Regions from separate parts of the Paenibacillus sp. FSL R10-2734 genome, predicted to be linked through region 1. Evidence: riboswitches for the same ligand, from Rfam matches in the RefSeq annotation. Region 1 holds a riboswitch; the other holds the start of a gene.
The links. Region 1 has a riboswitch for cyclic di-GMP ahead of NSS67_RS29140 (EAL domain-containing protein). Riboswitches for the same ligand answer to the same signal wherever they lie in the genome.

Region 1 (16,440 bases):
ACTCTTCGTTAAGATTAACCTGCGTTGATATTATGAAATACACCTCTTGGAATAGACATTGGATAAACCTATGGTTTGTCCGGTCCATTCTAGGGGGTGTATTTTTTGTGTGTCTGGTAACATTAAAATCGTCTTATTTCATTAAACTGATAATTTGAACCGCTCTTCTTTTAAACGTATGAGATCTCCATCCCTATATATTTGTCCAGTATTATTTACGTCTCTATTAAATTCACTTCGAAGCTCTCTGCTACAATGTACTGAGAAGGGTGGAATAATAAAATTTGTTCCTGACCGGTATCGCTATGAGTGCGCCCATACGGAAAAGTAGTTACTTGAAGTGATTCAGCTTCGAGAACACGGGCGTAGATATCCAAAATTTCTTGGGGACCAGCGCAAAAACAAATAAGATGATCAGTAAAGGTTTCTAAATCGGGCAAAAATTCAGCAGCGAATTCTTTAGAGCCATAATTTTGCGCAAACGAGTGCAATTCGACGAATAATTTCCCATAAATTTTCTCGTTCTTATAAATGTGTTCGGGACCCATAATCATGAAGAAGGGTTTTTGGTATTTAAACAGTACCGGATGATCCTGGTGAAGCTCCAGATAAAAAGATGGGTTCTGCAGATTAAGACTGCTCTCCTGGACTCCTTTGCATGTAATTAGCCATTGATGGTATCTTCCCGCAGTTTGACCAAATACCTCCTTATACAAGGATAAGGTCAGATACATCTCATTCTCTGTATGCTCGACTTTATCGATCTTGAGAAAACCGTCATCATACATGTGCATAGCTTGATTAATCGCTTCAATAAAAATTGGGTCACCTTCCTCTATTCAAGTCGACTATTGTTACTTGGGAACAATTCAAAGTATAGATCAGTAGGAAAAAATAGGAAATAGGAGATTTAGTAGTATTTTCTCGGATAAAGTTGCCGAAAAGAAATATTTTGAAAAGGGTTGAACTGCGTGAAACTATACTTTCTTATAAAAAAATAGACCTGCCTCGTATGTATCATCACATACTGAACAGGTCTATTCTGTATTGGTTTATTCCGGTCTTTCTATTGAAAACATCTCACCAAGTGTTGCGTAATTTGATCCCGCCAAACGGCTCACAGCATTTAGACTTCTCGGGTCAATCCGCCCCTCCTGATAGATCGATTCAGCGATGTGAAACTGAACAATTTCGCCGATGAATAAGTCACTCCCAGGTTCTTCTCCCCCTAGAGGAATCGCTTGTACTAGCTTGCATTCCATACGAACCTTCGCTTCTAATACGCCAGGCACAGCTACACAATTACTTTGGACCGGTGTAAGATTCGCTAGTTCAATCTCGCTTTCTGTTGCCGGTAATGAGGCAGCGGTTTGATTGATTCTCTCAACATTCTCATCATCCACAATATGCACAACAAACTCATGATTGTCATAAATATTACGCGCTGTATCTTTTAAACGCCCCGCTGGTCTTTGAATAGACAGTGAAACCATCGGAGGATTAGCTGAGACGATATTAAAATAGCTAAACGGTGCACCATTCAAGATGCCTGCTGCTGATTGTGTTGTAACAAAGGCAATGGGCCTAGGAATTACAGTACCAATTAATAATTTATAATTTTCCCGCTCACTATTGTGCTTTGGATCAATCGAAATCAATCTCCCCAGCTCCCTCTTCACTCTTTTACGAAATCGATCGTACTTCTTACGGTATCTATAGGGCGTACTAACTTCTCAATTTGCTCACGTTTAGGCTCCAGGAATGGTGGCAATGAAAGCTTCTCTCCAACCGTTTCGTATTCCTCATCTCCCATAAATCCAGGTCCGTCTGTCGCAAGCTCAAACAAGATTTGCGGGGCAACACGTGTATAGAGCGACTCGAAGAAATGACGATCCACATACCCAGAGGTTTGGAACCCGAAGCCTTCAAAGCGCTCTGTCCATTCATCTAGCATCGCACGATCTTCTACACGGAAAGCAGCATGGTGAACAGTACCAAAGCCTTGACGCGAGTTCGGCAAGTCCTCATTATGCTCTACAATAATTTGCGCGCCATTTCCGCCCTCTCCGACTTCAAACAAATGATAAGCATCTTCTTGACCGATTTCTTTGAACAACATGACTCTTTCCAAAACTTCTTTGAAGTAATTGAAATCAGCAATTCGTATAAAGATCGGTCCTAAGCCAGTTATCGCAAACTCTAAAGGAATCGGCCCTTTTTGCCATGGTGTACCTGATGCAACACCTTCATTAAATTCATCTGAGATGAGTTGATAATGTTGGTCATCAAAATCTACAAATGATAATGTCTTTTTGCCAAACTGCTCTTTAATTCCGTTATGCTTCACTTCAAGGCGATCAAAACGATTTACCCAGTAGTCTAATGCAGCATCTGTTGGTACCCGGAAGGATGTCTTGGCAATCTCATTGGTTCCGTGTACACCTTTAGGAATGTTAGGGAAGTCAAAGAACGTCATATCCGTTCCGGCACTGCCCTTATCATCTGCAAAAAACAAGTGATACGTTTGAATATCGTCTTGGTTGACTGTCTTCTTCACTAGACGCATTCCTAATACGTAAGTAAAGAACTCGTAATTTTTTTCTGCGCTGCTTGTGATGGCTGTAACGTGGTGAATCCCTTTTAAATTTCTCATGATTATACACTCCTAAAGTTTAGTTTGATTTTGTAATATAATTCCCTAGATAAGAAAGTTTAATTGAAATATCTTAATGTTAAGATATTAACCAAAAAAATTTCTTCCCAACATTTGATCCTATGCTTCACAATTATCTTTACATTAATTATCTTTAACTTAAGATAAATTTAACACACACCTTTGTTCTTGTCAACAGATCACTATAAAAGATAAGCAGAACAGCCTTGTTCAATATGTTAAGAGACATAATGAACAAGGCTGTTCTGTTTTGGTTCTTACTCGATCACAAATTTCCCAACCGTCTCATTCATCATTTCCGCAATATTCGCCTGGTGCTCAGAAGAAGCAGCCACATCTTCAAACGCTTTTAATGTATCTGAAATATGATTTCGAATGCCACTTACATTATCTGCAGATTGTTGAGATACTACGGCAACACTCGTCATCGCATCATCTACCTCTGCCATTGATAACTTCAGTCCTTGCATTGAAGATACCATTTCACCTGTGATCTCATGAAACATATCGGCATCATTTTTATATTGCATACTTACTTGCTCGAAACTCTCGTAATCACTTATAACAGTTGAATCGATAAAATCCAGTAACGCTTGTGATTGAGAGGACACATTCTCAAAAGCATCTTCCACTAACAGAGTCATTTTCTGAATTTTAACCACTGATTCCTCTGACTGTATAGCAAGTTTGCGTACTTCATTAGCAACCACAGCAAATCCTCTCCCCTCATCTCCAGCTCTTGCCGCTTCAATAGAAGCATTCAAGGACAACAGGTTCGTTTGGGCTGCAATCTCTGAAATATACCCGGCCATCGCACTTACTTCATTAACAACTTTCCCTGCTTCAATCGCTTGCCTAATGGAATTCTGTTTCTCGGCATACAAGCTTGTCGCATATTGAATCGACGCTACAGCCTTTTCCTTCGCAGAAGCTGCCTGTACCAAAATTCCCTCCGAGGTGTTTAGTGCTACTCCCGCCTTATCACTCAGCATATCTGCATTGGAGATAATCTCTTGCACCGTTGCATTTACCTCTTCTGTTGTTGCGCTTAAAGATTCACTTCCAGAAGCAACCTCTTGCGAGGAATTATAAATTTGATCCATTGTAGCATTTACTTCCTCAACCGTTGCAGATAATTCTTCGCTAAGTGCACCTAATTCTTGCGCTGAAGAAGATGCACTAGCCACAATGGTTTGTACTTGCTCTGCCGAATGATTAAGCGACTTCACGATTTGACCAAATTCGTCTTCGGCATCCAACTTAGCTCTTTGAGTCAGATCTCCTCGACCAAACGCCTCTGAAAAGTTCAGGATAGTGGTTACTGCTCGTGAGAAATATCTTCTCAAGGACAAATATGAAAAGATTGAAATCAGGATAACGAGAAAGGCAATAACGATATTGATCGTAAGTCCTTTTTCATATAGCTTCTTATTCTGAACATCTTCATGTTGAGCGTTGCCTAAGTTCATTTCAACTAGTGTGCTAAGTTCATCAAGTCGTTTCGTATTAAACGCCTCAAGACTTAAGACTTCTCCATCAGGATCATATGTTGGTGTTTTGAGCATCTTTTCAAGCATTGGTTGCTGAACTTCCTGATATTGTTTCGTTAGTGATACAACATCATCAAAAATTTCTTTTTCGCCTGGAAGGGAACGTATTCCTTCAAACTGGTTGATGAGTTCTTTATCATTAGCCTGAAGGTCAAGAATTTGCTGATGATTCTCTTTCAATTTAGTAGGATCATGACTAGCAATCATTTTATTGGTTAAACTTCCGATCTCCTGAAGGTTTGCCTCAAACTTACCAAGTATATAGACTGATGTAAGATCATTTTTATACATACTTCTGGAGTTTGTATACATTTTGTCGAAATAAATACTACCAACGATCGCAATGATCAGGGCACCTATCAGTAATATTGAATTAGTAACAGTAATTTTACCTACGATAGTCCAATTTCTCATTTTCCTCATGCTTTGCACTCCCTATGTACTTTTAATTAAGATTTCATATTCTTCCACTGGCATTGGTTTCGCGAAATAATACCCTTGTGCGATCTCACAATCCACTTGTTTCAAAAAATCTATTTGCTCCTCTGTCTCCACACCCTCAGCCACAACCTTCATATTCAGATCTTTAGCTAGTTTGACCATACTGGCAATTACTATTTTCCCTGTCTCATCGTTAGATTTACTCATTAGAAATGCCCTATCTAACTTAATGACATCAGCAGGAAAAAATTGCAATACATTCAAGGAACTATAACCTGTCCCAAAATCATCGATAGCTATGGAAAAGCCTTTGCTTTTCAAATCCAACAAAATATCTCTAACGAATTCTAAATTTTGGAATACAATAGACTCGGTTAGTTCTAACTCTATCAATCTTGCAGGTACCTCGTACCGGTTAATAATGTTCGTCAAATTGATCAGGAACTCATTATGGTATAGGGTTACAAGCGATATATTCACTGAAATCGGAAGTGGCTGGATTCCTTCCTGAATCCATTTACTCAGCATGATACATACTGATTCTAACACCATTAAATCCAATTTCACGATAAAGCGATTCCTCTCAAATATCGGGATAAATACTACAGGAGAAATAAGTCCCTTCTGAGGATCGTTCCATCGAACCAATGCCTCGGCGCCATGAAATCTGTTCACTCGAAGATCAATTTTCGGTTGTAAATATACTATAAATTCACCATTTGTCATTGCAGGACCCATCTTTCTTACGATGTCCTGCTCTTCGTGCATCTGCAATAACAATTGTTCATCAAAGAACATACATGCACTCTTGTATCCACCTTTAATGGACTTACAGGCGATTCCTGCCCGGTCAATACATGCGAGGATATCGCTCTGATTATCTTCTACACAATAAATTCCACAATTGATTACTATCCTAAAACCTTCTTCATTTCCAAACGTACAGTCGCTCATTTCTTCAGTAAGTACCTGCATACGGATTAATAATTCCGACTTACTCTCATACGAAGTGAAAAGAATAAAACGATCACCCCCTAAACGTCCAATGACATCCTCAGCTAAAGCGTTTTCTGTTAGGCAATTGGCCACTTGAATCAAAATGCTATTTCCTTCGGGAAACCCGACAATTTCATTTATGTAATTAAATTGTTCAATGTCAAATTGCATAACAGCAAACCTTGTATTTGGGTATTCTTTCAGTAAATGCTGAGCATCTATGACAAATAAATTTGCTCTAGAAAGATGTGTTAATTCATCCTCAAAGGTAATCCTATCCATATTTTTCCTGGTTTTTCTTTTATTCCATAAAATATTTGCAAATATGATCAATAATAAAACAAACATGATTATACAAAATAGAAAAGCCGCATGGCTCATTTCGGTCGCCCTAACTATGATCACATCTTGCGGCATCACGGAGAGAATATACCAATCCTCAATCCCCTGGATGCCGGAATATCCAACCATTGTGCTTTCTCCATTAATCCAAAATATTCCTATTTCAGATTTATTTGTGCTTATATTCTCTCTAAAGATTTTCAGTTGTTTCTTATTTCTAGAATCAAGACTTATACTTTCGAATATATTATCAATTGACTTATCCGCTTCGTGATACTTCGACTTGACAATGACTTGTCCCTTGTGGTCAATGATTTGAGAATAACCATGACCATTAAAGAAGGTAGCTCCAAGAGCCTCATAAAGATCTTGTGTATATCTACTGGCAGATATAGCACCCTTCACTTTACCTCTAAACTTAAGTGGACTATTGATCGTGATAATTTCTTTATTGGAGATCTTATCTAAGAATGGATCAGAGATACTGCTAATACCCTGCAGAGCCTTTTGGAATTCTACTTCATCTGATACTTCAAACATTTCCCCATCTGATGCGTAGGCTTTACCATCTGGACTGATGATGCTAATTCGAATAAAATTATATTTTGTATCAAAGTGATGTAGATATTTGGGGGCCTCTTCCCAATTCATATCATCAATTTCCGAAATAGAATCAGCAATTCCATCTAAGTAATCTGATCCACTCTGTATCATATTTCCAATCGATTTACTCGCATGTATCGTAGCTTCTGATGTAGCAGTAGCCGCTTCTTCCTTATAAGAACCAAAATAAGAACCAAAAGTCCATTTTATGAAATAGTAAGAACACCCGCTAAATATCAACATAGCCATTATGGCGAGTCCTATCATTCTCCATATTCGCAGTTGTGTCTGATCCATGTATCTATCATCCTTTTCCCCATATGAGATGTTATTATCAGAATAATAACATCTCATATGTATCGAAAAATAAGAGTGAAAAACTCTCACTGTGCAACCGACTGTCATATCTATATTAGATTTAGACCCTATGGCTTTGTGTCCCTATTTTTCAATAGGTTTACCAATATTCTGTTGTCACAATTACTAATCCTAAATACTCTATTAAAAATAGGTTATCTCCAAAAGACCTATTTCCGCTGCGATTATATTGGGAAATTTTTCACAAATGTCAATGTTAACTTTAATATAATATTCATTAATGTAAAGCAACAATTCTGCGAACAATAATAAAATTTAGATACTAAAGCCCAATGTAACATTTAAATATGTCACATTGGGACTTATTTCTCAACCCGAACTATGTTTGTCTTGCGAACGCATAACGAAGAACAGCTTCTTCTAATATATCAATCCCCATAATGATATCATCCAGATCTGTATATTCATTGGGATGATGACTAAGTCCATCTACTGAAGGAACAAAGATTAGCCCTACTGGACATAGTCTGTTCATGTTCATGGCATCATGCCCTGCCCCACTGATCATCCGTTGACTTAATATCCCCTTCTCTTCACAAATGGATTCTAGAACATGACTGATCTCATTCGATAATAGGACAGGTTCCTCCGATATGATTTCAGTACTCTCAATTTCAAGCTGTCTACTTTCTTGTACTGAGGACATCGTCTGATACAGATGGTCTAATACACGTTGTCTGGATGCCACTGAAGTAGATCTGATATCAATTTTAATTTCAACCTCTCCCGGAACCACGTTCATGGCGCCATTTAAGATATCTATCACCCCGAGAGTCGCAACCGTTCCAAATTCTTGTTCGAGTTTGGCTGCTTTTTCAAGCTCCAATGCTATTTCTGAAGCACCCAGAAAAGCATCTTTTCTCATATTCATAGGCGTCGTTCCAGAGTGGGATGCTTTCCCTGATATTTGAATAAGAAGCCTCACGGGTGCTGCAATTCCAGTCACAATACCAATCTTCTTATTATTGTTGATCAAGACGGGACCTTGCTCGATGTGTAATTCGAAAAACGCTTTTAATTCTTCATTCACTCTACTCGCTTGGTCAATACTATTGTAATCTAATGCGCATAGCGAAAATGCCTTTTCCATGGTAATCCCATCTTTGTCCTTTAAATCTTTGAATTTCTCCTTTTGAAATAACCCTGCCATTACTTTGCTGCCTACAGTTGAAATACCAAACCGCGAGGATTCTTCACAGGCAAAAGAAATAATTTCGATAGGATGATCCGTTTCAATCCCTTTTTCGTTTAGACGTTTGATCACTTCCAAGGCAGCCGTTACACCTACTACACCATCATATTTCCCTCCTTGGTAAACCGTATCCAAGTGAGAGCCCATTACAACGGGTGGAAGCCCTTCTATCTTCCCATTTCTTCTAGCAATCACATTTCCGCAATGATCCATTCGTATATCTAAATGCTCAGCCTTACACATCCGCATAAAAGCACTTGTACATGTCTGCTCTTCATTCGTATAGGCAATTCTAGTGATGCCCTTATCACCCGAGTTATATTGATTAATATTATCAAATAATGCCTGATATCTTCTCTTTCTATCCATGCTAATATCTCCTATCCTGGGTATTCATGATTATGGTTTCATCAAAATTCGTGAATGATATACAATAGAGGAAGTGCTAATCTTTAAAAATCACATACTTGATGAGGTGTAATGGATAGTGATGAAGAAGACCATTATTTTTAAAGAAAATGACTCATTTACAATTAAAGCTGATTTATATGAAACAAACCGTCCCCAAGCCCCTGCTATTGTGTACATTCACGGAGGCGGCCTACTGTGGGGTGATCGAGAAGATCTATCCGAGGAAATGATACAACTTTACACTAACAATGGCTTTGCGCTATTTTCGATTGACTATAGATTAGCCCCTAGATCAACCCTATCTGACATCCTTGAAGATGTCCAAGATAGCCTTCTTTGGTTAGTGAATGAAGGACCTGAACAATTCTCCATTGACCCCTCAAGGATCGCTGTAGTGGGAAGCTCTGCAGGTGGTTTCCTTGCGCTGTGCACAGGAATGTTCGCCCACAAGCCACGTGCGATTGTCTCCTTCTATGGATATGGCGATATTAGTGCACCATGGGCACTCGAATCAAGTAAATTCTATTGCGAAAAAGATATCGTCTCCAAAGAGACTGCTAAAAGTACGGTGTCCGATCAAATCATTACGAATGCAAGCGTTGACGAGCGTTTTCTTCTCTATTTATATGCTAGACAATCCGGTCAATGGATACAAGAAGTAACGGGCTTAAATCCTTCGCTACATAAGGAAGAACTCCTCAAATTCTGTCCTATTCATCATGTAACTAATGACTTCCCCCCTACATTGCTATTGCACGGAACAAATGATGTAGATGTGCCGTATGAACAATCGGTATTTATGAGAGCAGCGCTAGTGAAAGAAGGAGTACCGGCGAAGCTTATTACTATTCCTAACGGAGAGCATGTATTTGAAAAAGATTTCGATAACCCTGTTGTGCAAAAAGCACTCCATCAGGTGATTGATTTTCTCCAGCTTCATCTGGCTGAGTAGATCTGTAAAAGAACAGGAAAATCCGGCACTAAAATAGTGCCGGAAAATATAGGATACCACCTGAATTATTTCTTGTTTAATTCGTGGAAATGCGTCCATAAATGATCGCAATCTTCTCTAGCTTCCACTTTAATCATATTAACAACACTCTCATCATGACCCACAAAATATTCGCGAAGATGAATATCAGAGAAGCCATGCTCTTTCGCGTCGTCTCTTGTGCTGCAATAATGAACTTCTTTAACACCTGACCAAATGATAGCACCCATACACATTGGACACGGTTCACAGGTCGCATAAATTACGCAATCCGATAAGTCCATCGTGTCTAGCTTTTTGCAAGCTTCTCGGATAGCTACCATTTCCGCATGTGCAGAAGGATCCGTGTCTCTCATCATTGTATTGCTAACCGCTGCAATCACTTCATCGCCTCGAACAATCGTTGCACCAAACGGGCCTCCAAATTTCTTGTTCATACCCTCGATCGTTGCGTCTACCGCCAATTTCATGTAATCCATTTCAAAATTCCTCCTCTAGTTTAATTGGGATGATTTTAATGTTTTGCTAAAGATGGTGTATAGAACAAACGAAACAATTAAGCCACTAAAGAATGCAAAATCATTCATCCTAACTAGGAATGGGATACCCTTAAGAAATGCGCCTGACATAGGAAGGATGAAGCTGACTGCTAAAACAGCCATTGCAACTGGGTTGTAACCATTCTTATATTCACCATTGCTACCTGCTGGGACATAGATATGGTCAAGATCTAATACTCTTTTCCGATGAATAAAGAAGCTTGAAAGCATAATACCCGCAATTGGACCAAAGATAGACCCAATAAAGCTATAGAAGTAAAATAAGGTCGTCGTGCTTTCTACAAGCTTCCATGGCAAAATCAAAGTTCCAACAACGGCTGTTAAGACACCCGCAGTCTTTACAGTGAATTTTTTCGGGAAAAGAGATGACATTTGCAAGCCAGCTGGCAATAAGTTGGCAAATACTACGAAGGCGATTGCTCCTACATTTAGCGCTAGAATCAATACAACAACAGCGAAAGTGCTTTCAATTTTATCAATGGCATGAACGATATTGAAGATCGGCTCACCAAATGCAATTTCAGTACCCGCGATTAAAGCAACACAAGTAATGGCGAAAAGAATATAAGACAAGATAAACCCTACTGGTAAGCCAATCATAGCCGCTCTTGGTGATTTCGCACGATGCGTGAAGTCCGACATATTCACAACAGGGCCCGCCCAGTTAGATACTAATGCACTTACGCAAGCAATAAAGACTAGTGGACTTGAACTTGGGTTTGCTGGTACGTACTCTAAAATCGGGCCAAAACCTCCAGCAATCTTGATCGCCCAAACAGCAGCACCGATGATGAACACATATACTACTGGCGATGACCAGTTACCGAACTTTCCTAATGTTTTCATTCCGCCTAAGAACAACAGAACCGTTGCTGTCCAAAGAATTGCATAAGAGATCATTGTCGGGAACGCTAGCCCGAATAGTGTGAAGCCACCGCCTAAATCCATATAATTCGGAATAAATCTAGCAAATATAACATTTAATGATTCTGCACCTACAACGGTTGTGGTTCCAAAGAATACTAACCCAGCAACAAGTCCTCGTATTAATGCAGGTATAATGGCTCCCTTTACACCAAATGAATCACGAAGCAGCATCGCGAATGGCAGCCCATATTTGGAGGCAGAATACCCATTTAAAGCATAAAATGCGGAGACAATAATAGCTGAAAGCATAACGGCAAAGAGCACCTGTGTTGTATCCAGCCCTAGGACGAAGAAACCTGCTACTGTCATATACGACATAATGTTATGAACAGCGCCCATCCAGAGTGTTATATAGTTGGACATTCCCCAGTCTCTTTGCTCAGGCTTTTTGGGTAGTAATTCCTCACCGTAACCGTATGATTTGTACCTATCATAATTTTGTTCTAACTTTGCTTGATCCATATCTACACTTCCCCTCGCTTAAATTACTTCACGATATGAGTGCCTGCTTGTTCATTCATTGCATCCTTCAAGCTTTCCGGATTCGTAATAATAACTCGCGTTCCGCTTTTCTCTAAGAAGCTTAAACTCGCCTCAATTTTAGGCAGCATGCTTCCTGCTGGAAAGTGATTTTCTAGTACATATTGTTTGGTCTCATCAACCGTCATCTTGGATAGCTCCTGTTGATTCGGTTTACCATAGTTGATGCAAACTCTAGACACTCCAGTTGTAATAATTAATATCTCTGCATGAATTTGTTCTGCTAAAAGACTCGTAGCAAAATCCTTATCGATGACTGCATCGATACCTTTGTACGTGTTATCATCAGACTTCACGACTGCGATCCCTCCACCGCCTGCAGCGACAACGACAAAGCCCCCATCGATTAATGACTTAATCGCGTCTTTCTCCACAATATCTATAGGTCTTGGTGATGGAACTACTCTACGGTATCCTCTACCAGAGTCTTCTACAAAGCTCCATTCAGGATGCTCATTTTTCATTTCTTCAGCTTGTTCTTGGGAAAAGAAAGATCCCACTGGTTTCGTTGGACTCTTGAAATTAGGATCTTCAGAGCTTACTTCAACTTGCGTAATTACTGTAGCCACATTCTTATGGATTCCTCTAACTGCAAATTCATTAATTAGGGCTTGTTGAATTAAATAACCTATTCCACCTTGTGTATCAGCTCCACAATTCACTAGTGGAACAGGAGACATGCCGGCAATTTCATGTGCAATCTCAGATCTTCTTAGTCCAAACCCTACTTGTGGTCCATTACCATGTGTAACGACGACATTGTAGCCCTCTTGCACCATATCAACAATATTAACGACAACTTCTTTTACTGCTTCAGATTGGTCATGAATCGAATCCAGGCCATTTTCCTTGACCAATGCGTTCCCACCAATAGCAACAATCACAGTTTCTTTCATCTGGTGCCTCCTATGTTGCAATTCTTATGCGCTAGCCGAGTAACTCAAGAGATTGCTTTTTGTGTGAATGGTATAACGGATTAGTTGGATCATTCTTAATTGCGTTCTCAATAGCTTCAATAGCTTCTTTATGCTTACCAAGCGATCTTAGACTGTTCGCCTTATGGAAAGAGAAGTCATATCTATTCGGCTGAAGCGCCAGAAGCTTCTCCATCTCGACAATCGCTTCTTCATGTCGGCCAAGTTCTCTTAAATAATTGGATTTGTGGTAGCGATAGAACGTTTCATTAGGCGCTAGCTCGCAGGCTTTATCATATTCCTGAAGAGCTTCCTCTGGTTTTTTCCAAAGTCTTAAACAATTCGCTGTGTAGAAATAAAATTCTATATTAGCTGGGTCAATAGATAAACCGCTTTCATAGCATTGAAGTGCCTCTTCGTATCTCTTTAATTCTTGCAAGAAATAACCTTTATAATAGATGAAATCCAAGCTGTCAGCTTCCACTTCTAGCGCCTTGTTAATGACGGATATAGCTTCTTCATATTGATCGTTTTTAGCAAGAGCCTTTGCCTGCTTTATATATTCATTATTTTCTTGGAAGCTTTGTTCTAGAATCTTCATAACTTTATGCTGACCGTTCTCTTCGGCACGTTGTAGGGATGAGAGTCCATCTCGATCAGGCAAATGAACGTCCGCCCCCGCATGAACAAGCGCTTCAATAATGTCAGAATATAGTCGTCCACCATTCCCCAATATGACTGCTTCAAGCAGGGCTGACCACCCTAAGTTGTTGACATGATTCACTGGAACCCCAGCACCAATACACACTTCTACGGTTTTTAAGTAGCCCTTTTCGCTCGATGGTAACAGCGCTGTTCCTCCAAAACGATTAACGCTCTTCAAATCAGCTCCACCAGCAATCATAAGACGCAGGATTTCATAAAAGCCATTTGCTGCTGAGCAAATAAACGGTGAGAGTTGTGTAATATCTCTAGTGTTTACGTCACTTCCAGCTTCTATTAATCTTTTAGCAATCGCGATTTGATTGTTCTGAGTTGCCGCCATTAACGCTGTTCGCCCCGCAGCATCTTTATAATCAACACTGGCACCTTCGCTTAATAGTTTCTCAACATAAGCCAGTTCTCCCTGTTGGCTCGCTTCAATAAGTTTCGTATTCAAAGATAGATTATCCAAAATTGTTCACTCCCTCACAACCTAGCACGAGATGTTCGTCTAGTTCCAAATAAGAATGGCGGGCTAAGCAAGTTAGCCCTCTTCTATTTAATATTTTCACTTAATGCAAGTAATGCTTTCTCAAATGCTTCTATTGGAGGGTTAACGATACCTGCACCAATCATTCCAATTCCCGCATCTTTATGTGCAATCGCTGTATTAATAATCGGCATTATTCCTGTTTGAATGACTTTTTGAATATCAATACCTGTTGGAATCCCTATAAAGTCAAGCATTGGAATCGTCACGTTAGGATTTTCGGTGGTTGTGATTTCTGCCATTTTTGTGGTGTAGCTAATTGCGTCATCAACGGTACCACCCACAAGCGAAACAATGGCTGGTGCAGTTGCCATAGCGAATCCGCCAATTCCATAGGTCTCCGTAATCGCACTGTCACCAATATCAAGACCAGAATCCTCAGGTTTGTAACCAGCAAACATAGGACCAATTACTTGTTGTGCAGGGCCTGTAAACCACATGTTTCCAGCTATTCCACTCACACGAATACCGAATTCCACTCCGTTACGAGCCATTGTGGTAACAATTGTACTATTCTCAATGCCATGCGCAGCATCAAGGGCACATTTACATAGCGCCATCCATGTTGGACCTGAGAAATAGTCACTGCTGCTAACGAATTCAAATACTTCTTTTTTCTGTTCAACTGTAAAGTCGGTCTGGATAATATAAGGCGTTAGCGCTTGAATGAGCAGGGTTGTTCCAGCTACATTTCGGTTATGACACTCGTCACCCATATGAAGGGCTTGTGACAGCATTAAGCGCAAGTCAATGCCATTTGGATTCAGTTTCATCGCATCTCTTAAAATAGGGCCCAATACATCACGCATCCAAATCAGACGCTGGATAACACTCTCGTCATTGGCACCCATACGAAGGATTTTGGACATTTGCTCACTTAAATTTGTATATGCAATATTGCCATAAGTTTTATTCTCAACAATATGCATAAACATAGAAGCCGATGTTACACCAGCCATGGAACCTACACAGTTATGTTCATGACATGGCGAGAAAATAATTTCTCCGGACGCAGCTAGTTCAGCAGCCTCTTCAATATTGGAGGCAAGCCCTTCAAATACAATAGCCCCTGTTACCGCACCCTTCATCGGGCCATTCATTCGTTCCCAAGTGATTGGCGGGCCTGCATGTAAAATCGTATTTTTGGTCATACCAGGAACCACATTGATCGCTTGGTCAAAGCCAATCAGTACCGGTTGCGAGTTAATAATTCGCTCAACAGCCTCTTTATTAGCAGCTTCAATTTTATCTGTAACACTTGGATCTTCAAGCTTATCCAGCGCAGCAATTAATTCAGGATTCCCTCTGCCTGGCGGTGTCCAATCCAAGTGAGTTACATTCGCGTTTTGCTTTAACAAATCATCTCTAAAGTTCTCAATGCCTACATTAATGACATTTAGTTTATTCGTAAAAAGTTCATTGATTTTACTCATGACTATTCTCCTTTCACAACGAATTCTCTTGCTAGTAGACCTGCGTTCTGACTGCTGCTAGCATGTGTAGCACCAGAAGCTAACAATTTATTAATTTGACCCTCAATATTTTGACTATCTAGCTCGGTTCCAAGAATGTATCCAATAATCTCTAGATGTCTTCCTTCATCTTCAGCGGCTTGCTTCGCTTCGATAATCGCTGGAAGCATTGCGCCTACAGGATCCTCGTGTGCTCCGAAGCCTAGAACAAAGTCCATCACAATAACACCAACAGAAGGATCTTTTGCTTCTTGAATAAATCTTTCAATCCGAGTGGATGGATCTATCATTGGATGTGGCTTACCTTGTGTAAATTGGTCGTCTCCGAAATCAATAAAGGTATGATCTTGGCTTACTCTAACGTCTTTTAAGCGATATTCAGGATCTCTCTGAATGTTACTGTAGACATTATCGAATTTCTCCATAGCAATATGCATTGCTTCATCACAGAGCGTACCGCCACTAAATAGTCCACGGATATATTTTTGCTCAGGCTTTAGCTTCGCACGCACTTCTTCAATAAGCGGAAGATTTAACGCTCGTTTGTTAAGCTTGGATTCGTCTGCTCCAGCTAAAAGTACCGCTTTAAGTGCCGCTTCTTTTGACATTTTTGCAAAGTGACCGCCAGCATTGGTGACTTTTTCTTCATTCCCACCCACAAACCAAACCACAACTGGTTTTTTACTTTGTTTAATTTGTGCTAGCACTTTCTCTTCGACACTTGGTGCTGGTGGTTTAGATACAAGGACAATTACCTTTGTTGCATCGTCCTCTTCTAACGCTTTAATTCCAGCCAGCATCATAATGCCGCCAACCTCTTCACTTAGATCTCTACCGCCCGTACCGATCAACTGTGTGATTCCACCGCCAAATTCATGAATACGAACCGTTACCTCTTGGCTACCTGTTCCTGATGCGCCAACGATCCCGATATTGCCTTTTCTCACGGCATTTGCAAAACACAAAGCGACATTACCAATAATCGCAGTACCACAGTCTGGCCCCATCATTAGCAAGCCTTTTTCTTGTGCTAAAGTCTTTAATTGAATTTCATCTTCAATACTTACATTGTCGCTAAATAGCATGACGTGAAGATTATTTTCAAGAGCTTTTCTTGCTTCTCTAGGAGCATAACTCCCATTTACGGCAATAATCGCTAAGTTAGCTTCAGGAGTACCGTTTACGGCTGATCCAATT
Region 2 (16,440 bases), 1.4 Mb from region 1:
TGTAGCCTTCGTCATAAATGGAATCTTCTCTAAACCTTCGAACCGGATCAGAGGCGCCTTCCCTTGTTCATCAGCCGTATATGGATTTACGATATACACCGTACCGCCCTTAGTCACATCATGTGCATAATAACTATTCGTCGCAAATTCAGGAACGTTTAAAGTGTTCTTACCCGGACGCAATTGCACGCTTCTAGCCCAAACATTCCAAGCTGCCTCTTGTTGAGAAAAGACTAAAGAAGGTAGTTTATCGCTAGAAGCTGCATCCACATAAACATTGATCGTATCACCAGGCATTGCCACAAGCCCCGTAGGTTGGTTGTTCGTACCGAAACCAATTCTCAGGTTTTGCGTCGCATGCTTTTTCATATCACCACGCTGCTCGGCCTCAATGAGGGTGCCTTCGATTTGAACTTCACCATTCACTAGCTTTCTAGCTAAATCCAAAGCATCTTTAAGGATTGGATAGAGCGGATGTACTTTTGCCGCTTCTTCTAATTCGTTGATTGCTTCGACGCTATTATAAGCAGGAACAACCGCACTCATCGTGCCATCTGTGAAAATACCATTTACAGCTTCGCTTACTTTATCCTCTGTATAAAATCTAAATTCAGCCGCAAAAGGTCTGTTGATATTGGCTTTCGTGAACTTGAATTTCAATCTTTTAAACTTCGTAGGTTCGAATTTAAACTCCAGAAAGTCGTTCGTGCTAGTGGCGGTTCCGCTAGATACGAGCTGGAAGGTTTCTCCCTTACTCGTCTCGGATGCATAAATTTCAAAAGCCTCTGGGAAGCCTTTGCGATTATCTCTAGCCAGGAAAGCCACTCTATCCAATACTTCCGCTTGTGCTAACTCAAACACAACTTCATTGGTGAAGCTTACATCATTGTTTTTGTTCGTTTCCCAGTGCGTATTTGGTTGATCATCAAGCATGTATTCAGGTTTCGTGCCCGAGTAGCTTCCACCGTTCACAGTTACTTTAGATACGTTTGAGTTTAGCATTCTATAAGCTTGGCTATAGGCAGATTCATATTCTGTACCATACCCTTTTAGCTTCGAGACCTTGGCTGGTGTTGCCTCTATTTGATGGTTCTCCAGTAGTACTTTGGCGTTCTCTATATCTGCTTTAAACTGCGCGTACAGTGGATGTGACTGCACTTCTTGTTCTAATGCTGTTAATTTCTCTGCCGTATTAAATGCTGCGCTAACTTGACTCAAGGTATCATCTGTAAATAAATTTTTCATCTTAGCGGATACGGCATCTTCTTTATAAAAAGAAAATTCAGCCGCACTCGCCCAATCTTGGTTAGCTTTTTTGAAGACAAATTTAAGTCTCTTGAAGGCTGTGGGTGCAAACTGAATCTCTACTACGTCACCTGCTCCGTCTTTATATTCTCCAGAGGATACTAGCGTATAATCGCCTGCATCCGTAGTTGAGCCATAAATATCAAATTCCTGAGCAAACCCCTTCCCCTTTGCACTGGATTGTCTTGCAGCGTATACGATTCTATTTAATTCAGTGGACTCATTGAAAACAAAGACAACCTCATTCGTGAACGTTGAACTATTCGGTTTGCCCGTTTCCCAATGCGTACTCATATCGCCATCAATAGCCTTAGCTATAGGTGAGCCTGAGTAGTTGCCACCGTTATTTGTGATGGATTTAATATTCGCAGGATTCATTCTAAAAACATCATTATAAGCGCTTAGGATAGCCTTGCCGTACAGATCAAACGGAATAACTGACGCATTGCTTAATAGCTCAGCTTTGCTTTGTACTACGGTGTTCACTACACTTACCTTGCTTACATCACTTGCTAAAGCATAACCTGCCTCACTCGAAAAACTGGCTAACATGGCTGCCGATGTAGCGATCGCAATCATTTTTTTCATCTTTTCTACCCCCCAGATGTAATATGAATCTCTTCTATGCCTAAAAATGGGCACAAAAAAAAACTACCCCAAAAGAGTAGCTTGATTGCATATAAAGTTGCATAAAAATTAAGACTTAATTTTTATTAAACCTTAAGAACAAAAAGCGTAATACACTCTTTGGCAGCTGGCTGACAATAGTTGTGATAACCTTAGTCCCTATAGTTTTGCGTCCCTACATTTCCATAGGTTTGCCTATGAAGTTTCGAATACATTACAAAGAGTAACATAACGCTACATCTGATCGCATGATTAAATGGTATGAAATACGAATAGGTAATTGCAATTAGTTTTTCTATTCTGATAGATAATGTTTATCGACTATCCCAGAAAAGAGAGGTACTTTAGGACTGGAGGTCTATTTAACTCCCCGCCCCAAACAAACGCCGGAACCAATTCCACACATCACCTGTGATAGGAATTAAACCGAAGCCATGCTCTCCAACTGCGATTACACCATATGCCCATTGACCAATAGCTACCGCACCCGCAGCGATCCTCCCTATGGCTACCGCTCCTAACGCCGTATCACCTATGGCAACCGCACCAAACGCTTTTTCCGCTATCGCGATCGCTCCCACCGCCACGCCTGCAATGGCAATCGCCCCGGCTGCGAAGCCAAGCCAGCTAAGCGCTATCGCTCCGATCGCTAACCACATTCCTAGTGATATTGCTCCTAAGGATAGTACGCCAACGCTTATTGCACCTATGGAAATCAAGCCGACAGCTATATCTCCAATGGCAATTAATCCAACAGCTGTCTTCACTTGAGGCTTACTTCCGTAACCATACCCCTGACCTGAGTATCGACCCAAATTGCTGCGAATACTTACCACCGGAAATGATGGAGACGGCCATTGATAATCAATTTCTCGTCCACCTAGCCCTCTTGAATCCGCCCAGCGTGATATGTATTTATGCCATTTCATATCCATCCCGTCCCCCTTCTCATTACCTAAATTGTACAGCCCTGGGGGTCACCTGCAATCAGACTCTAACCTGAATTGATCTCATCCTCTAGACGGAGATGTGCTGACCTTGGGTCACGCTTTGATAAGCAGAAAAAAAAGACCCCTGTTAAAGAAGCTTTTCATTCAAATCTATGATGTGCGTAACCCGATTTCTTCCCTGCTCTTTAGAAGCATAAAGGGCTTGGTCGGCTTTTTGCAGAAGGGTGGTCTCTGAATCGATGGGAGTAAATGTAGCTATGCCAATGCTCACCGTAATCTGGCCCATATCCCAAGTTGAATAAGCGATCGATTGCCGTAAGTTCTCAGCTATGGTCCTTGACTCCGCGATATCTGTATTAGGTAAAAGAAGTACGAATTCTTCGCCGCCATATCTAGCCGCCATATCCTCTTTACGGGATTGCAATTTCAAGATACTTGCTAGTTTCTCCAGCACATAGTCTCCTGTTTGATGCCCGTAGGTGTCATTCACTTTTTTAAAATGATCAATATCGATGATACACAGCGAAAATGGCTCTTGATCCTGACCGCACCCTATAATCTGCTCTTCCAGCTTTTCTTGAAGAAACCTTCTATTCTTTAATCCGGTAAGCTTATCTGTATTTGATAGTTCTACTAAAACGGCATTCATCTCTAGCAGTTCGATTTGTTTCTGTTCAATTTCCAAATGAATTTGCCTGAGCTCAGCAAGCGCTTGATCCTTTTCCCAGTACGCTGCTTCTATCTGCTTCTTGGCAGATCGCAGCTCCAGCTCATAATCGATACGTTTTCCCATCTGTACTAGGATACAATCAATGATCTCTACGCCTTCACTCTCGAACCGTCTGCCATTTAATAAATATGGAATCGTTTTCCCTTCACTGTCCTTCAAATTTATAAATAACTCTTCCACATGTCCATTTAGATTAATAAAAGGATAGAAGTATGAATGAAAAATAAGCTTGTTTGCCGTAGACATGATAGATTCAAAATGCTTGTGCACCAAATCAACCTGTTTATACCCCATACGGTCCAGAAAGGTTTGATTTACATCGATAATCATTCCTTCATGAGTGATAGAAACATAGCCACAAGGCGCATATCTTAATCGGTCATCCATTATCTAAATATCCTTTCAACACAGCATAATCTTGTCCAGCTTACGTAAGATATTCATTAATTAAAGTGATGGTCTCCTCAGGATGACTAATATGTGGGTAATGACCCTTAGCCTCCATTAACCGGAAGGTACTATTATTCAAGTATCTATGCAAATATTCTCCGACCTCTATAGGTACGATGCTGTCATCAGAGCATTGCAGAATAAGTGTAGGCACTGTGGCTTTAGATAGATCTTCTCGATGATCCGCAAAGAACGTAACTTCTGCAAATTCTCTAGCAATAACAGGGTCTGCCGAAATAAAGCTGCGTTCTAGCTCTTTCGTTAACTTCGGGTCAGGGTTGTTCATGGCAAGAGGCGCCATAAAGCTAGCCCAGCCTGCGAAATTCATCTCCATCATATCCAGAAGCTCAGTGATATCACTTTTCTCGAAGCCTCCGAAATAAGCATCCCCCTCATTTAAATAACATGGAGAAGGACCAATCATTATCATTTTATCAAAATAATCCGGTCGCTCAATCGAAGCAAGCATCCCGATCATAGAGCTAATAGAGTGGCCTATAAAAATAATATCTTTGAGCTCCAGCGTTTCGATAACATCCAATACATCCTGTACATAGCCGTGGAGCGTATTATATTTATCCGTTGTGTATGCACTTAAATCTGAGTTACCTGAGCCTACATAATCAAATAGAACGATTCGATATTTCTTCTCGAATGAAGGTGTAATAAACTGCCACATGCTCTGATCACATCCAAATCCATGTGCAAAAATAATCGTTCGTTCTCCTTCTCCAATCACTTTCACATGATTCCGAGCTCTAACATCGTTCATTTCATATAACTCCCTTTATAGTTAGCATTCTCTCTATTTTGAGGGGTTACCCTGGAAATATCAAGAGCATAAAAAGATAAGCTATGTGTACTCATTGGGTACAACGAAAGCATGCCGGGCACCGGGCACTTCCTTCGTTGGATCCGCTAACCTTTGCCCATAAGAAGTCGTTCGTTATCGGACCCAGCTGACCCTAAACGAGGTATTATTCAACATTTATATTGCTAACGGACTCCACTGCAACTATTGGCACGAAATACACCAAATATGGGCCGCTTTATATGAAATAGCGTCTCTGGAGTCCGAAACCTTGCTCAAAAGGCTAAAAATTTGCAAATAACGTCATCTGGGTCCGTTAGACTCCGGGGATAAAATATTGAAGCAGAAACAAACAACGCCCCAAAGCAAAGAGCAGCGATTCTCTAATACCTAGAGAATCGCTGCTCTGTTATCTTTTTACGATTTTAATATGAATCGAATCGTCTTATATAATAACCAATGTTTAGAATGCTGAAGTCCAGCCTGCATCGGCAGCGAGGATAGCTCCGTTTACAAAACTCGATTCATCCGAAGCCAGGAATAACGCAACCTGTGCGATTTCTTCAGGTGAACCTACCCGAGGAATTACAGCCTGTGTTAGTTGAGTGCGGCTCATGCCGAACTCATTGATATTCTTCATTGAAGCACTAATGTTAGTAGCAGTAGCTCCTGGTGCGATCGCATTACAACGAATGCCTTTGTTGGCATACATAAAAGCTGTGTTTTTCGTTAAGCCTACTACAGCATGTTTGGAGGCAGTATAAGTTGCTCCAGCATGGGCACCACTTACGCCACCTGTAGAAGCAGTATTCACAATAACACCTTTTCCTTTTTCGAGGAAAATAGGCAGCGCTTTACGTATGGACCGCATTACACTTTTAGTATTTATATCAAAGATAAGATCCCATCGTTCATCGGTAATATCGCCAACAGGCTCGAATCCATCCATGATACCCGCATTATTGACTAGAATATCTAGCGTCCCATATTCATTTACCGCGGTATCAATCATGTTGTTGATATCTTCTACTTGAGCAACATTTACTTTCAATGCTTTGGCTACTCCACCATTACTAACGATTCCTGCAGCTACTTGTTCTGCACCTTCTAGGTTAAGATCGGCTACAATCACTTTTGCACCTTCTTTAGCGTACAATTCTGCGATAGATTTCCCCATACCCGATGCTGCTCCTGTAACAACTGCAACTCTGTCTTGAAGTTTCATGTTGGAAGTCTCCTTTACGTTTATCTATAATGTAAATATCAATACATAAAATTTCTAAAACACTTAAAATTTATTCTACTTAAGTTTAATCCTCCACAATTTAACTATCAATATACAAATGAGACACCAAATGTTCATAAATATATATAACTCGGAATTATGTTGAAATAGGAATAGAAAATAGACAGTTAGGTGGGCTTCTGTTGCTTAAAAATCGGAGAACTAGCAAATCGAGAAAAGAATTAAAGAACGCATTGATATTTCTCATGGAAAAAAAGAATTTCCGCACCATTACAATAACCGATATTGTTACCCTTGCCGACTTAAACCGAGGAACCTTCTATAAGCATTATCAAACCAAAGAAGAACTTTTGAATGAGCTGATTGATGATGTGTTAGAGGATTTAATTAAGGCTTATAAAGATCCCTATCTTCACACCGATAAATTTATCGTTAGTGAACTTACCACCTCTAGCATCAAAATTTTTGAACATGTGGCCTCATACTCTAATTTCTATACCATCATTGTAGAATCCAATGTTCTGCCTGGGTTTCAAAATAAGATTTGCGACATCTTAAAGGAGCTCACCAAGCAGGATTTAGTCGTGGTTAATAACACTAATAACAATATAAATATTGAGTTGTTTTCCAGTTATACAGCCTATGCTCTATTTGGATTAATCATAGAGTGGGTAAAGGGTGGGTTCAAATATACCGCTAACCATATGGCAGAGCAGCTGATCCGAATTCTGTCTTTTAATTCACACAATGTGATTATAAATACCTTAAATAAACCGATTAAACAGAATTTCATCCCTGTTAATAGCGACTAATTAAGCTCTGTATTAACAAGCCACTCCAATGTGATGGAGTGGCTTTTACATGCAGTTTATAGCTTATGGTCTTCCTTTTCCACCGCCACCCTCTCCACCGGATATCGCCACCAAGGTATCCGCATGGATCCATCGTCGCCAGTTTTGATGTTAAATTCTCCATCTGTTAAGGCAACGTTGCTATTACTGTGTACTACATCATCGGCAGAATCGATCGTAAACGTTCCGTTGTTGATGCTGCTATCTCCTCCAGCCTTCAACCCTTTAGTGCTTGCTATTTCCGATTCTGTTGTGCTATCTGTCACCAATACAGGTGAGGGCATTCCACCGGAACATTTAGCAAGAATCTTTGATCGCTTCTACCGTACGGATACTTCCCGAGCGCGTAAGCAAGGTGGTTATGGCCTAGGGCTAGCGATTGCCAAATCGATCATTGAACAGCATAAAGGAAAAATTTACGCCAAAAGCACAGTCGGCGAATCCACCACATTTTATGTTCATCTTTCTTGACATTAAGAAGACTCAAACCCTGTTACACTAGGATTTGAGTCTTTTTAATATACTAATAATTTTTTATACCTCGCCCCAATAGACTTCAGTCTCATATTCAAAAAACACTTTATCATCCTTCTTATTTCGTTCAAATAAATTTCGCAGCTCAGTCATCATGTTCTCGTATCGTGGATCTCCGGGAACCGGAGTGTATGAAGACGATCTAAGCCGCCCGCTTAATCCCTCGAAATCAAACACCTGCTGATTGCTAAAGTGTGCTACTTGCATCTGCCCTGTCTTGAAAAAGGAACTAAGACTCTCAGGGGTAATGTTCTTATGATTAACTTCTGTGTAGTCCGTGCCGAAGGTTCGAATCAGCTGCTCATATTCCTCCAGAAACGGGGTACCATAAGTAAGCCGGGAGTTCCATATCAGAATCGCCTTCCCACCTGGTTTAAGAATCCGCTTGAATTCCAAATGCGCTGCGTCCCTATCAAACCAGTGAAATGCTTGAGCACACACGATAAAATCTATGGACTGGTCTGACAATTCTGTCTTCTCAGCAGACCCCGGCACCGCACGGAAATGGTTATCCTTTGCGAGCTTCTCCTCCGCGGCTCTACGCATCTCCGGATTCGGTTCAACGGCAGTCACACGACTCCCCCGCTCCAGAAGCAATGCAGAGAATATCCCTGTTCCCGCACCAATATCAGCAATATCACAATTAGGATTTAGCCCAATCGTATGGTACAAATAATCAATGGCTTCCCTAGGATAGCTCGGGCGATACTTTACATACGAATCCACCCGATTTGAGAACCGTGCTTTGTTATTCATCTAACCACTCTCCCTTAGCGCTTAGGTTCGTATTCACTTAATTTGCCTTGATAGATCAATTGCAGTCGATCACTTTGTCGAAAATCATCCGGCGTAACGAGCGCGGGCAGCTTGTTCCATAGCTTAATGCCTGACCGCTCCAGAATCTCAGCTACAAATTGCGAGCAGAAATAGGAGTTACTGAATTCTACTGGTTCTTTCAGAGCGATGCCAATCACACCTAGAATATTATAGAGATACTTTTGACGACTTCGGATAAAGACTTTGAGTACCCGCCCCATTTTTTCAACCTCACGGGCTGTTACTTGAAGTTCGTAGAGGACACACGTCGTATTGGGATACTTGCTGAACGTGCCTGTCTTAATATCTTCCTTCACGAATCCGCCATTCAGAGGATTGCTCGGATGCTTTCTACCAAAGCTATATAACTCGGAAAGCGCCCGATTAAAGGAGATCGAGGCATGATTATAAGGTGCTCTCGTGTAGCCTTGAATAAGCTTCGTAAAGAGCGTTCCGGTATTCGTAAGCAAGATAAAGACCGATTGATCAGCTGCCATTTACAAATTTCCCCTTATCAAGATTGAATGTTTCCTTCATAATAACATATGAACCCATTAATGGAATCTACTCTACAACAAGTTGGTGATTAGCTATCGACCGCTCTCTATTAACGATAATCCTGATTTTCGCAGCCTTATCAGCCATTCACTTGATGTATGTAGTCATAGGCAAATTACAGCCGAGTAAAGATTATACAGGTATCGGCTTCCGTATCAAAACATGGTGGGGCATGCTTTTCATCTTTTGTTTCGCTACACTCTTCAATCCAGTCGTCTCATTACTGTCGCTAATGGTGCTGACCTTCTTCGCACTTAAAGAATATTTCTCCATGATAAAGTCGCGAAAATCCGACCGCAGACTATTTCTGTGGGCGTACTTATCCATTCCTCTACAGTTCTACTGGATTTATATCGAGTGGTATGGGATGTTTATTGTTTTTATCCCGGTCTATGTATTCTTACTCCTACCGTTACCTAGGCTCATCAATAAAGGTACGGTTGGCTTTCTGCGTAGTGTTAGTTCAACCCAATGGGGACTGATGCTGATGGTTTTCGGGCTTAGTCACTTGGCTTACTTTCAATTTGCTACACCGGAGTTTGGAGCGGGGCTTGTATTATTTCTAGTGGTATTAACCCAGTTGAATGATGTCGTTCACTATCTGACCTCACTCTATCTGGGAAAGAGGAAAGTGGTTCCCACCGCTAATCCGTATTTGACTTGGGATGGTTTTGCTTGTGCGTTTGTCGTAACCACCGGAGTCTCCTATCTGATCTATCCCTACCTGACGCCGCTCAACCCGATCTTCGGTTTCCTGTCAGGCATGCTGATCAGCTTGAGCGGCTTCTTGGGTAGCTTAACGGTTTCTGTGCTGAAGCGAGATTTGCTCATCGGCGATGGCGATAAATTTGTAGCTTTAAAAGAAAGCTATTTAAGCCGTGTCGATAGCTTGACCTACACCTCGCCGGTCTTTTTCCATGTCATCCGTTATTTCTTCGACTTCATGTAGATTAGTTTTCAACGACGATTTTGGTTACTTGGCCGATAGGTGGCAAGCTTCTGGTCAATACCGGACCGTAGAAAGCATACACTTTGTCACCTTTTTTCAGCTCACTTGCGGCAACCGCCTTATTGTCCTTCGTACCGAAAATTGGTGTAGTGCTTGAAAGGTTCAGAACGATGGTGTCCACAGAGTCATCGCTGAGCTTATCGCCTTTAATCACAACTCGGGTCAAACCATTATCGACAGGTGTAACCTCTTCGATTACGCCAGCTGTTCCCAAGGTTTGCTGATTGGGAGCTTGTTCTTTCACAACAATTTTGATCGCACTCGTCAACGGCGGCATGCTCATAGCCATCACCATGCTGTGCTCGACTTCGATGGACATGCCTAATTGCAGGTCAGCGAAGGTTAGCTTCTTATTATCAGCAGATACGATTTCGGTTTCATCGGAAATGCCCAGGCGGACGCCATGACCATAGCCGTTGAGGCCGATTTCAGCATTCTTTTCACCTTTATAGATACTAGTAATTGATCCTTGCTTTATAGTGTCTGAAGGGGTTTCTTCACTGCCTTGGCCCTTGGAAGTAATCGAAACAGTCCCTGTTGGGCCAACCATAACGTCAAGCTTCATTACTTTTTCGAAGAAAGATAATGGAACGTACGTTTTACCATTCTTTAGCTCTGGCACAGCACCCAGCGGAACGAGCGTTGTATCCAGGCGATATGTATCTTTTCCTACTTGAAACGATAGTGAGTGGCTATCTTTGACGAGTCCTAGTGATTGCGTACCTTGATTCCAGGTCAGCTTATATCCAAGTGCTTCGGCTGCTGTACGGATGGGAATCATAACTTCCTTGCTTGAACCTGCATATAGCGGAACATCGACAGGAGAGAAACCGCTTCCATTAATAACAAGAACTAATTTCTGACCACCTATCGAATCCTGAGGAATAGAAGAAATCACCACTGGTTTAACCGGTGCTGATGCAGCAGAGACAACGTTCGATGCTAGGAATGTGCCCGCCAGGACAGCTCCGATGATTTTGAATGTTTTCATAATGAGTTATACCTCCTGAGATGAATGAATTTGTGCTACTCTATCATTCTTAACGTAAGGTACGTGAAAAATGTTGCAATGAAATTTAAAAAACATTAATCCTTCCATAAATGATCTTGTAGAATCTTTGTCATATTCTCTTGATAGCTGGCGAACTGTTTAAATCTATGTCCATTAGCTCCAGAAGGATGAGGAAAGCCCCATAAACAGCGCCGATGATCAAGCTTACCCTCTGAAACTAAAAGCTGGAGCGTTGCCTCCACAGTTTTTCCTAGAGGAATAATTAAAGCTTGGCTCAGGATGTCCAGCTCCTGCTCTAACGACAATAGCGCATATTCTCTAAGGAATGGATCTGAAAGTAGCTTGGGATGCACTCCGCTATAGTTTTTCTTCTCTACGAATACAGGAAAACGCAATAAAGAGATGGTATGCAGGTTCGTTTGCTGCACCTGAAACAATTCGTCACAAGAGGTAAGGTTCAAATACTGATGAAGCCCAAGTGTATCTAGCATATGGATTAAAGTATGCCTCATAGCCCCCGCGAATCTCGCCGCCTCCTTCGCCCTTTTGCAGACCTCTTCATCTGAAAGCCCGGCTTCCAAACCTATGACTGCCTCTTGCATGGCTATTCTCATTTGTGTAAAACCAGGGGTTAACCCAATAATGATCACCTTTGCAGAAGGATTCATGTACTCATTATGCGGTGCATAGTACATTTCAAGCTTGCCGCTGCGCTTCATTAGAAGCTTATCCACCAGCAGATCCTCTTTCGTTAGCGCGGTGCCCTTCGGAAGTGAGAGCACCGCCGCTTTATACTCCTGTAAATGGTTCGAGATGAGCATGTCATCCCCCTCTCATATCTCTATAATGATCCACTCACGAGACGCCCTTCGAACCATACCGCTTGACGCTCCGATCTTCTTGCTACGGCTTCGGCCGAGCAGCTAGCATGCAGCAGTACAAAATTCGCGGTATCTCCAACCTTTGGCCATACCTGCTCACCTTTTAGATTAAGCGGCGTTATCCCCCCTGTTATGAATCCAAGAGATTGAGATAAGGACAATTCATCATTATACCCATATAACTCTGCGTACCGTCCTGCCTTCTCCAATTGATCCCCATTTCCAAAAGGAGACCAGTGATCCGTAAGGCTATCTGTTGCCAGCTTCACTTTTACACCTTGGCTGTTCAGCATCGGTAGTGGCATCATCATTCTTCCAATAGGCACCGTGGATGCAATAGTCATCCCTAACGAGCCCATCCGTTTAGCCATTTCCTCTGTTTCTTGCTGCGGAGCACCTGCGAACCAGAAGGCATGGCTAACGGTCACCTTGCCCTGCAGGCCAGCTTCTTCTGTCAAATCAGCCAAACGCGACAACGTCAGCTTTCCTGCTTCTTTTCCATCATGTAAGTGTAGATCAATGCCAGCATTATTCATAACTGCTAACTCGACCATGGTCTGAAGTGACTTTTCGATATCTCCATCCACTGAGTATGGATCGACACCACCTACATAGGCTGCCCCCTCCGCCAAGGATTGCTGTACCAATTCAACAGAATTGGAGCGAAGCAGGCCATGCTGCGGAAAGGCTACAATTTCAGATGAAATTTTGCCTGAGAAAGTATCCAATGCTTGCAGGGTTGCCTCTAAACGCTTCAACCCGCTGACAGGCTCGATATTACAATGGCTACGCACATAGGTGGCACCGAAACTCTGTATAAGCGTCAGAATGCTCTCCGCTTGTTGTCTCGCCATGGGCAGCAGCTTGGGCAATAATACCTTCTCTTCCTCAATCCGTTCGAAGACACCGGCAGCAGGCTTTACCGCCTTCCATGGTCCAGCAAAATATGTTTTATCTAAATGAATATGCGCCTCCTCAAAAGATGGAAGCATCAATAACCCTTTGCCGTCATATTTAGGCAGTTGGCCCTGAGGCTCCAATTCCGCTCCAATAACTTCAGAAATTGTATTTCCGTCAATTCGTATATGACATTCCTTCGTATTCGTGCCAACGACTTGTCCGTCTTCTATGACATGACCCTGCTCTAGTCTTATGTTGGTTAACCAGTAAGAAGCATTCAACATGCTACCCCATCCTTTGCTCAACAATTTAATATAGGTACGATCGCTTAATTCTAAATGGTACCATAGCTCTCCCTATATAAAAAATAATCATTAATAACTACGCGTTGACCCGGTGGTGACATTAGCCCGGGATTGGACTGCCCCAATACGCCCAGCCTCTTTATCGAGCAATTCATCCACACGCAGACACCTCAGACCCTGTAGTTGAATATCACATAAGACTTCTTCAAGTCCTGTGATCATGTTCAGCGGCGCTTCTGGATCTGCCCCCGGCGTATCACCACTGTCGTGTAGAACGATGATAGAGCCTGGTTTAATCTTTTTCAATATATCCTGCTTTAATTGCGCTGCACTAACAGACGCTTTCCAGTCTCCCACCATTACAGACCACAATACAATCCGATAAGATCGTCTGAGAAAGACAAGATCACCTAAATTAAGGAGCCCCCAAGGTGGGCGGTATAAGATAGGCCGCTCTCCAGTTATCCGCTCGACAATGTCAGCTGTTCGATCTACTTGCTTCCGTCTATTGGTCCATGGGAAGTATATCCAGTTGGGCGTATGAGTATAGTTATGGATACCGATTTGATGTCCTTCACGATGCATTCGCTGGATTAAATCCGGGTATTGCTCCGCCTTTTTGCCCAGTACGAAGAAGGTAGCTTTGACGTCATGCTCATGTAATAAGTTCAGTAATTCAGGGGTATAGCATGGATCTGGTCCGTCATCGAAAGTAAAGGCAATATCCTTCGCAGCATTCCCTCTGGAGACAACACCCCATCCCAATATTCGTGTCATCACGAAAGGAATGATCATATAAAGAATAAACACATCTATAGCTAAAATAATGAGCGTCCACATCAGGAAACCGCCTCTTTCCTTCGCGAAGCAAACCGCGCTTTCAAAGACCGCTTACTAAGCACCAGCCTCATGGGAGACAACTTCTCGGTGCTGTCCTCTACGCGTTGTTTCCCCTCCGGATGCAGCATACGAAGTAAGAACCGAAGATAGATTCCATACCATTGCCGCTGCCAGCTGGACTTGATAGGATGGTGTTCAAACCCTATTCCATGAATGATCCCTCGGTGAAGGAGCGTAATCCCGGTTAACGCCTGTACTTTGCTTAGTTCTGGATTGCTATCTAGTTCACGACTGATCTCCTTCATAGCCTCGCGTAGCATGCGTGCAGTACGGATTCCAGCCCGATCAGCACCTAGTGTACGCGTAAGCTGCACTACCTGACGATTATCTAGATGAAGCTCACCCACCCAATCTCCCGGTAGTATCTGCTGCCCATCTTGGCAAACCAGGATTTCTCCGTGATACTTCATCACTACCAATTTACATATTCCGTATCTACGCACGGAATGACTGCGAAATTTAGTTATGACAGCAAATAGGTTCTCCCACAGCATCCAAAGGGATTGCGAGAATAATTTTATAAATGAAACGGAGGCTACCATCATTTTTCCCTCTTTCTTATTAAAGTTTATTTTCTAGAAAAATCCTTCACTAAACGCCGCGTATACCTGCCGATCATCTTTACCAAGCCGTTGCCGAGATAAGCACCTAGCCATAGGAATATTGCACCTAACAGCATGAAGATAAGCGAGATATTGAGCGTCTTATTTTCTATCCCGAATAACGATATAGAAGAGATGTCGAGTAAGTACAAGACAGGTGCGAACAAGAGAATAATAGGGGCCAAGTAAAAAAGAGTTGCACATATGAGACTGAGCATTCCAATTCCAAGTTGCAGCATCAACCCTATAATTGCTCTCCAGTTATGCTCATCAAGCAACGTCGTCTTAACCTTCTCCCACAAGCTGCCTTCTTCTTCAGATCGGGTTGGGATCGTGCGAACAGAGATATCCGTATAGACCTTCGTTCGAATTCGCTCATGCTGTAAAAAAAGCTCAGTAGTACGTAAGACATAATAAAGGATCGGAATCCCTACTAAGGTAAAGGACATTGCAACCCCAAAGGTGATGCCCACCAAATAAAAGCAAAAGTAAAATAGCCCGGTGGCAAAAGTAATTAGTAAAAAACAGAAATTTCTCACATGTTTGCGGATCATTTGATTCATGCTCTTCTCTCCCTCTCTGCAATCAAAAATTGTTCATCTACGCAGCTCCTATGCTAATGCTCCTCATGTAAAATCGGCCAGTGCCATAATGTCATATGACAGTTATTCCACACAAAACGCTCATGATCTTTCGGCTCACATCCTACATTGAAAATGTTATTCCCACTTAAACATCCATACCTTCGGCTGGATTAGAGGAAGCCTGCAAAAATACAGCTCCTTGTAAAGATATCTGCTTCATGAAGTTCTAAAACTGCAAATGTACAGGCATATCTTCACTTAGGGCTCAAAAGCTTCTCCTGGCGTAAGAATAGCAGTAGATTTGCAGCAATTAATGCTTTAGCTCTCCTCGTATCCTTAAAAAATGTATTTTCGCAGGTTTATTCGCCGGTTGTAGTGACTAGTTAATTAATCATTGATCGATCCTTGCTTTTACGTAAAAAAACACCCTATTACCTACTCCCGCAAGGGAAAATAGATAATAAGGTGCTCCTCAATTCCAAATGATTCGGTTATGGTCTATTCCGAAGTGCCAAAGGCTTTCTCTACAGCCTCTTCTCGATTCCGTACACCCAGCTTGGCATAGATAGTGGAAGCGTAATTTCTCACCGTCCCATCGGACAAATACAATTTGGCGGCAATAGATTTATATCGCATCCCCTTCGAGAGACATTCTAGAATCTCCAGCTCACGCGAGGTCAGCCCATATTCATTGCTCTGCTCAGCCTTTGCTTCAGACGCTGGATGCATCTCATAGTGATCAATCAGTACATTCGTAATTGCTGGTGTTATCATCTTTACACCCCGATGTACGAGACGTATACCTTCGAATAGCTCCTGCGGCTCGGTAGACTTTAATAAGTAGCCATCTGCCCCGTTTTGCAGTGCCTCGACCGCCATATCTGTTTCTTGAAAAGTAGTCAGGATCAACACTCGTACCCTTGGCCACTTTTGCTTCAAAAGCTTGGTTGCTTCCACACCATTCATGCCTGGCATATTTAAGTCCATCAGCACCACGTGAGGTTGATCCTGCTCGCAGAAGTCTACCGCTTGTTCACCATTTTCTGCTAACCCAATGATTTCGAAATCCGGCTCCTGCTCTAAAATAATTCGCAGACTATCCCGGATATAAGGCTGATCATCTACCACTAATAGGCGAACCATTTCCTCCTTTATCTCTTCAAGCCTTGGTAAACTACAGGTTACTAAGGTTCCTTCCCCTGGCTTAGAGTAAAAATACACTTGGCCCTGCAAGTTGGAAGCCCGTTCCTTCATTGCATTCACACCAAATCCTGCTTTTAAGTCTTCAGAGCCTAATCCATTATCCTGTACTTCCAGTCGGATCTGCTTCTCTTCGTAATGCAGGCTGATGACAATTTCACTGGCTTGA

Region 2: another riboswitch for cyclic di-GMP. It lies ahead of NSS67_RS03570 (NPCBM/NEW2 domain-containing protein); the one in region 1 lies ahead of NSS67_RS29140 (EAL domain-containing protein).

The regions. Positions count from the first base shown of each region.
Region 1 is NZ_CP150170.1:6,700,184-6,716,623, forward strand. It holds gene NSS67_RS29115 (NADPH-dependent FMN reductase) at 1-12, shown strand, start outside; gene NSS67_RS29120 (hypothetical protein) at 216-794, opposite strand; gene NSS67_RS29125 (flavin reductase family protein) at 1,053-1,658, opposite strand; gene NSS67_RS29130 (ring-cleaving dioxygenase) at 1,676-2,653, opposite strand; gene NSS67_RS29135 (methyl-accepting chemotaxis protein) at 2,932-4,647, opposite strand; gene NSS67_RS29140 (EAL domain-containing protein) at 4,660-6,903, opposite strand; cyclic di-GMP riboswitch class I at 6,993-7,078, opposite strand; gene NSS67_RS29145 (Zn-dependent hydrolase) at 7,304-8,545, opposite strand; gene NSS67_RS29150 (alpha/beta hydrolase) at 8,667-9,539, shown strand; gene NSS67_RS29155 (nucleoside deaminase) at 9,605-10,057, opposite strand; gene NSS67_RS29160 (cytosine permease) at 10,073-11,527, opposite strand; gene arcC (carbamate kinase) at 11,551-12,501, opposite strand; gene NSS67_RS29170 (ankyrin repeat domain-containing protein) at 12,533-13,678, opposite strand; gene NSS67_RS29175 (DUF1116 domain-containing protein) at 13,777-15,204, opposite strand; gene fdrA (acyl-CoA synthetase FdrA) at 15,207-16,440, opposite strand, start outside.
Region 2 is NZ_CP150170.1:758,260-774,699, reverse strand. It holds gene NSS67_RS03570 (NPCBM/NEW2 domain-containing protein) at 1-1,893, opposite strand, end outside; cyclic di-GMP riboswitch class I at 2,052-2,138, opposite strand; gene NSS67_RS03565 (hypothetical protein) at 2,295-2,861, opposite strand; gene NSS67_RS03560 (sensor domain-containing diguanylate cyclase) at 3,010-3,999, opposite strand; gene NSS67_RS03555 (alpha/beta hydrolase) at 4,040-4,834, opposite strand; gene NSS67_RS03550 (SDR family oxidoreductase) at 5,337-6,098, opposite strand; gene NSS67_RS03545 (TetR/AcrR family transcriptional regulator) at 6,365-6,931, shown strand; gene NSS67_RS03540 (carbohydrate-binding domain-containing protein) at 6,988-7,191, opposite strand; partial or broken gene NSS67_RS03535 (ATP-binding protein) at 7,220-7,441, shown strand; gene NSS67_RS03530 (class I SAM-dependent methyltransferase) at 7,505-8,260, opposite strand; gene NSS67_RS03525 (hypothetical protein) at 8,275-8,817, opposite strand; gene NSS67_RS03520 (phosphatidate cytidylyltransferase) at 8,913-9,827, shown strand; gene NSS67_RS03515 (copper amine oxidase N-terminal domain-containing protein) at 9,829-10,878, opposite strand; gene NSS67_RS03510 (uracil-DNA glycosylase family protein) at 10,974-11,720, opposite strand; gene NSS67_RS03505 (amidohydrolase) at 11,741-12,964, opposite strand; gene NSS67_RS03500 (polysaccharide deacetylase family protein) at 13,055-13,825, opposite strand; gene NSS67_RS03495 (polysaccharide deacetylase) at 13,825-14,430, opposite strand; gene NSS67_RS03490 (sensor domain-containing protein) at 14,454-15,050, opposite strand; gene NSS67_RS03485 (hybrid sensor histidine kinase/response regulator transcription factor) at 15,570-16,440, opposite strand, start outside.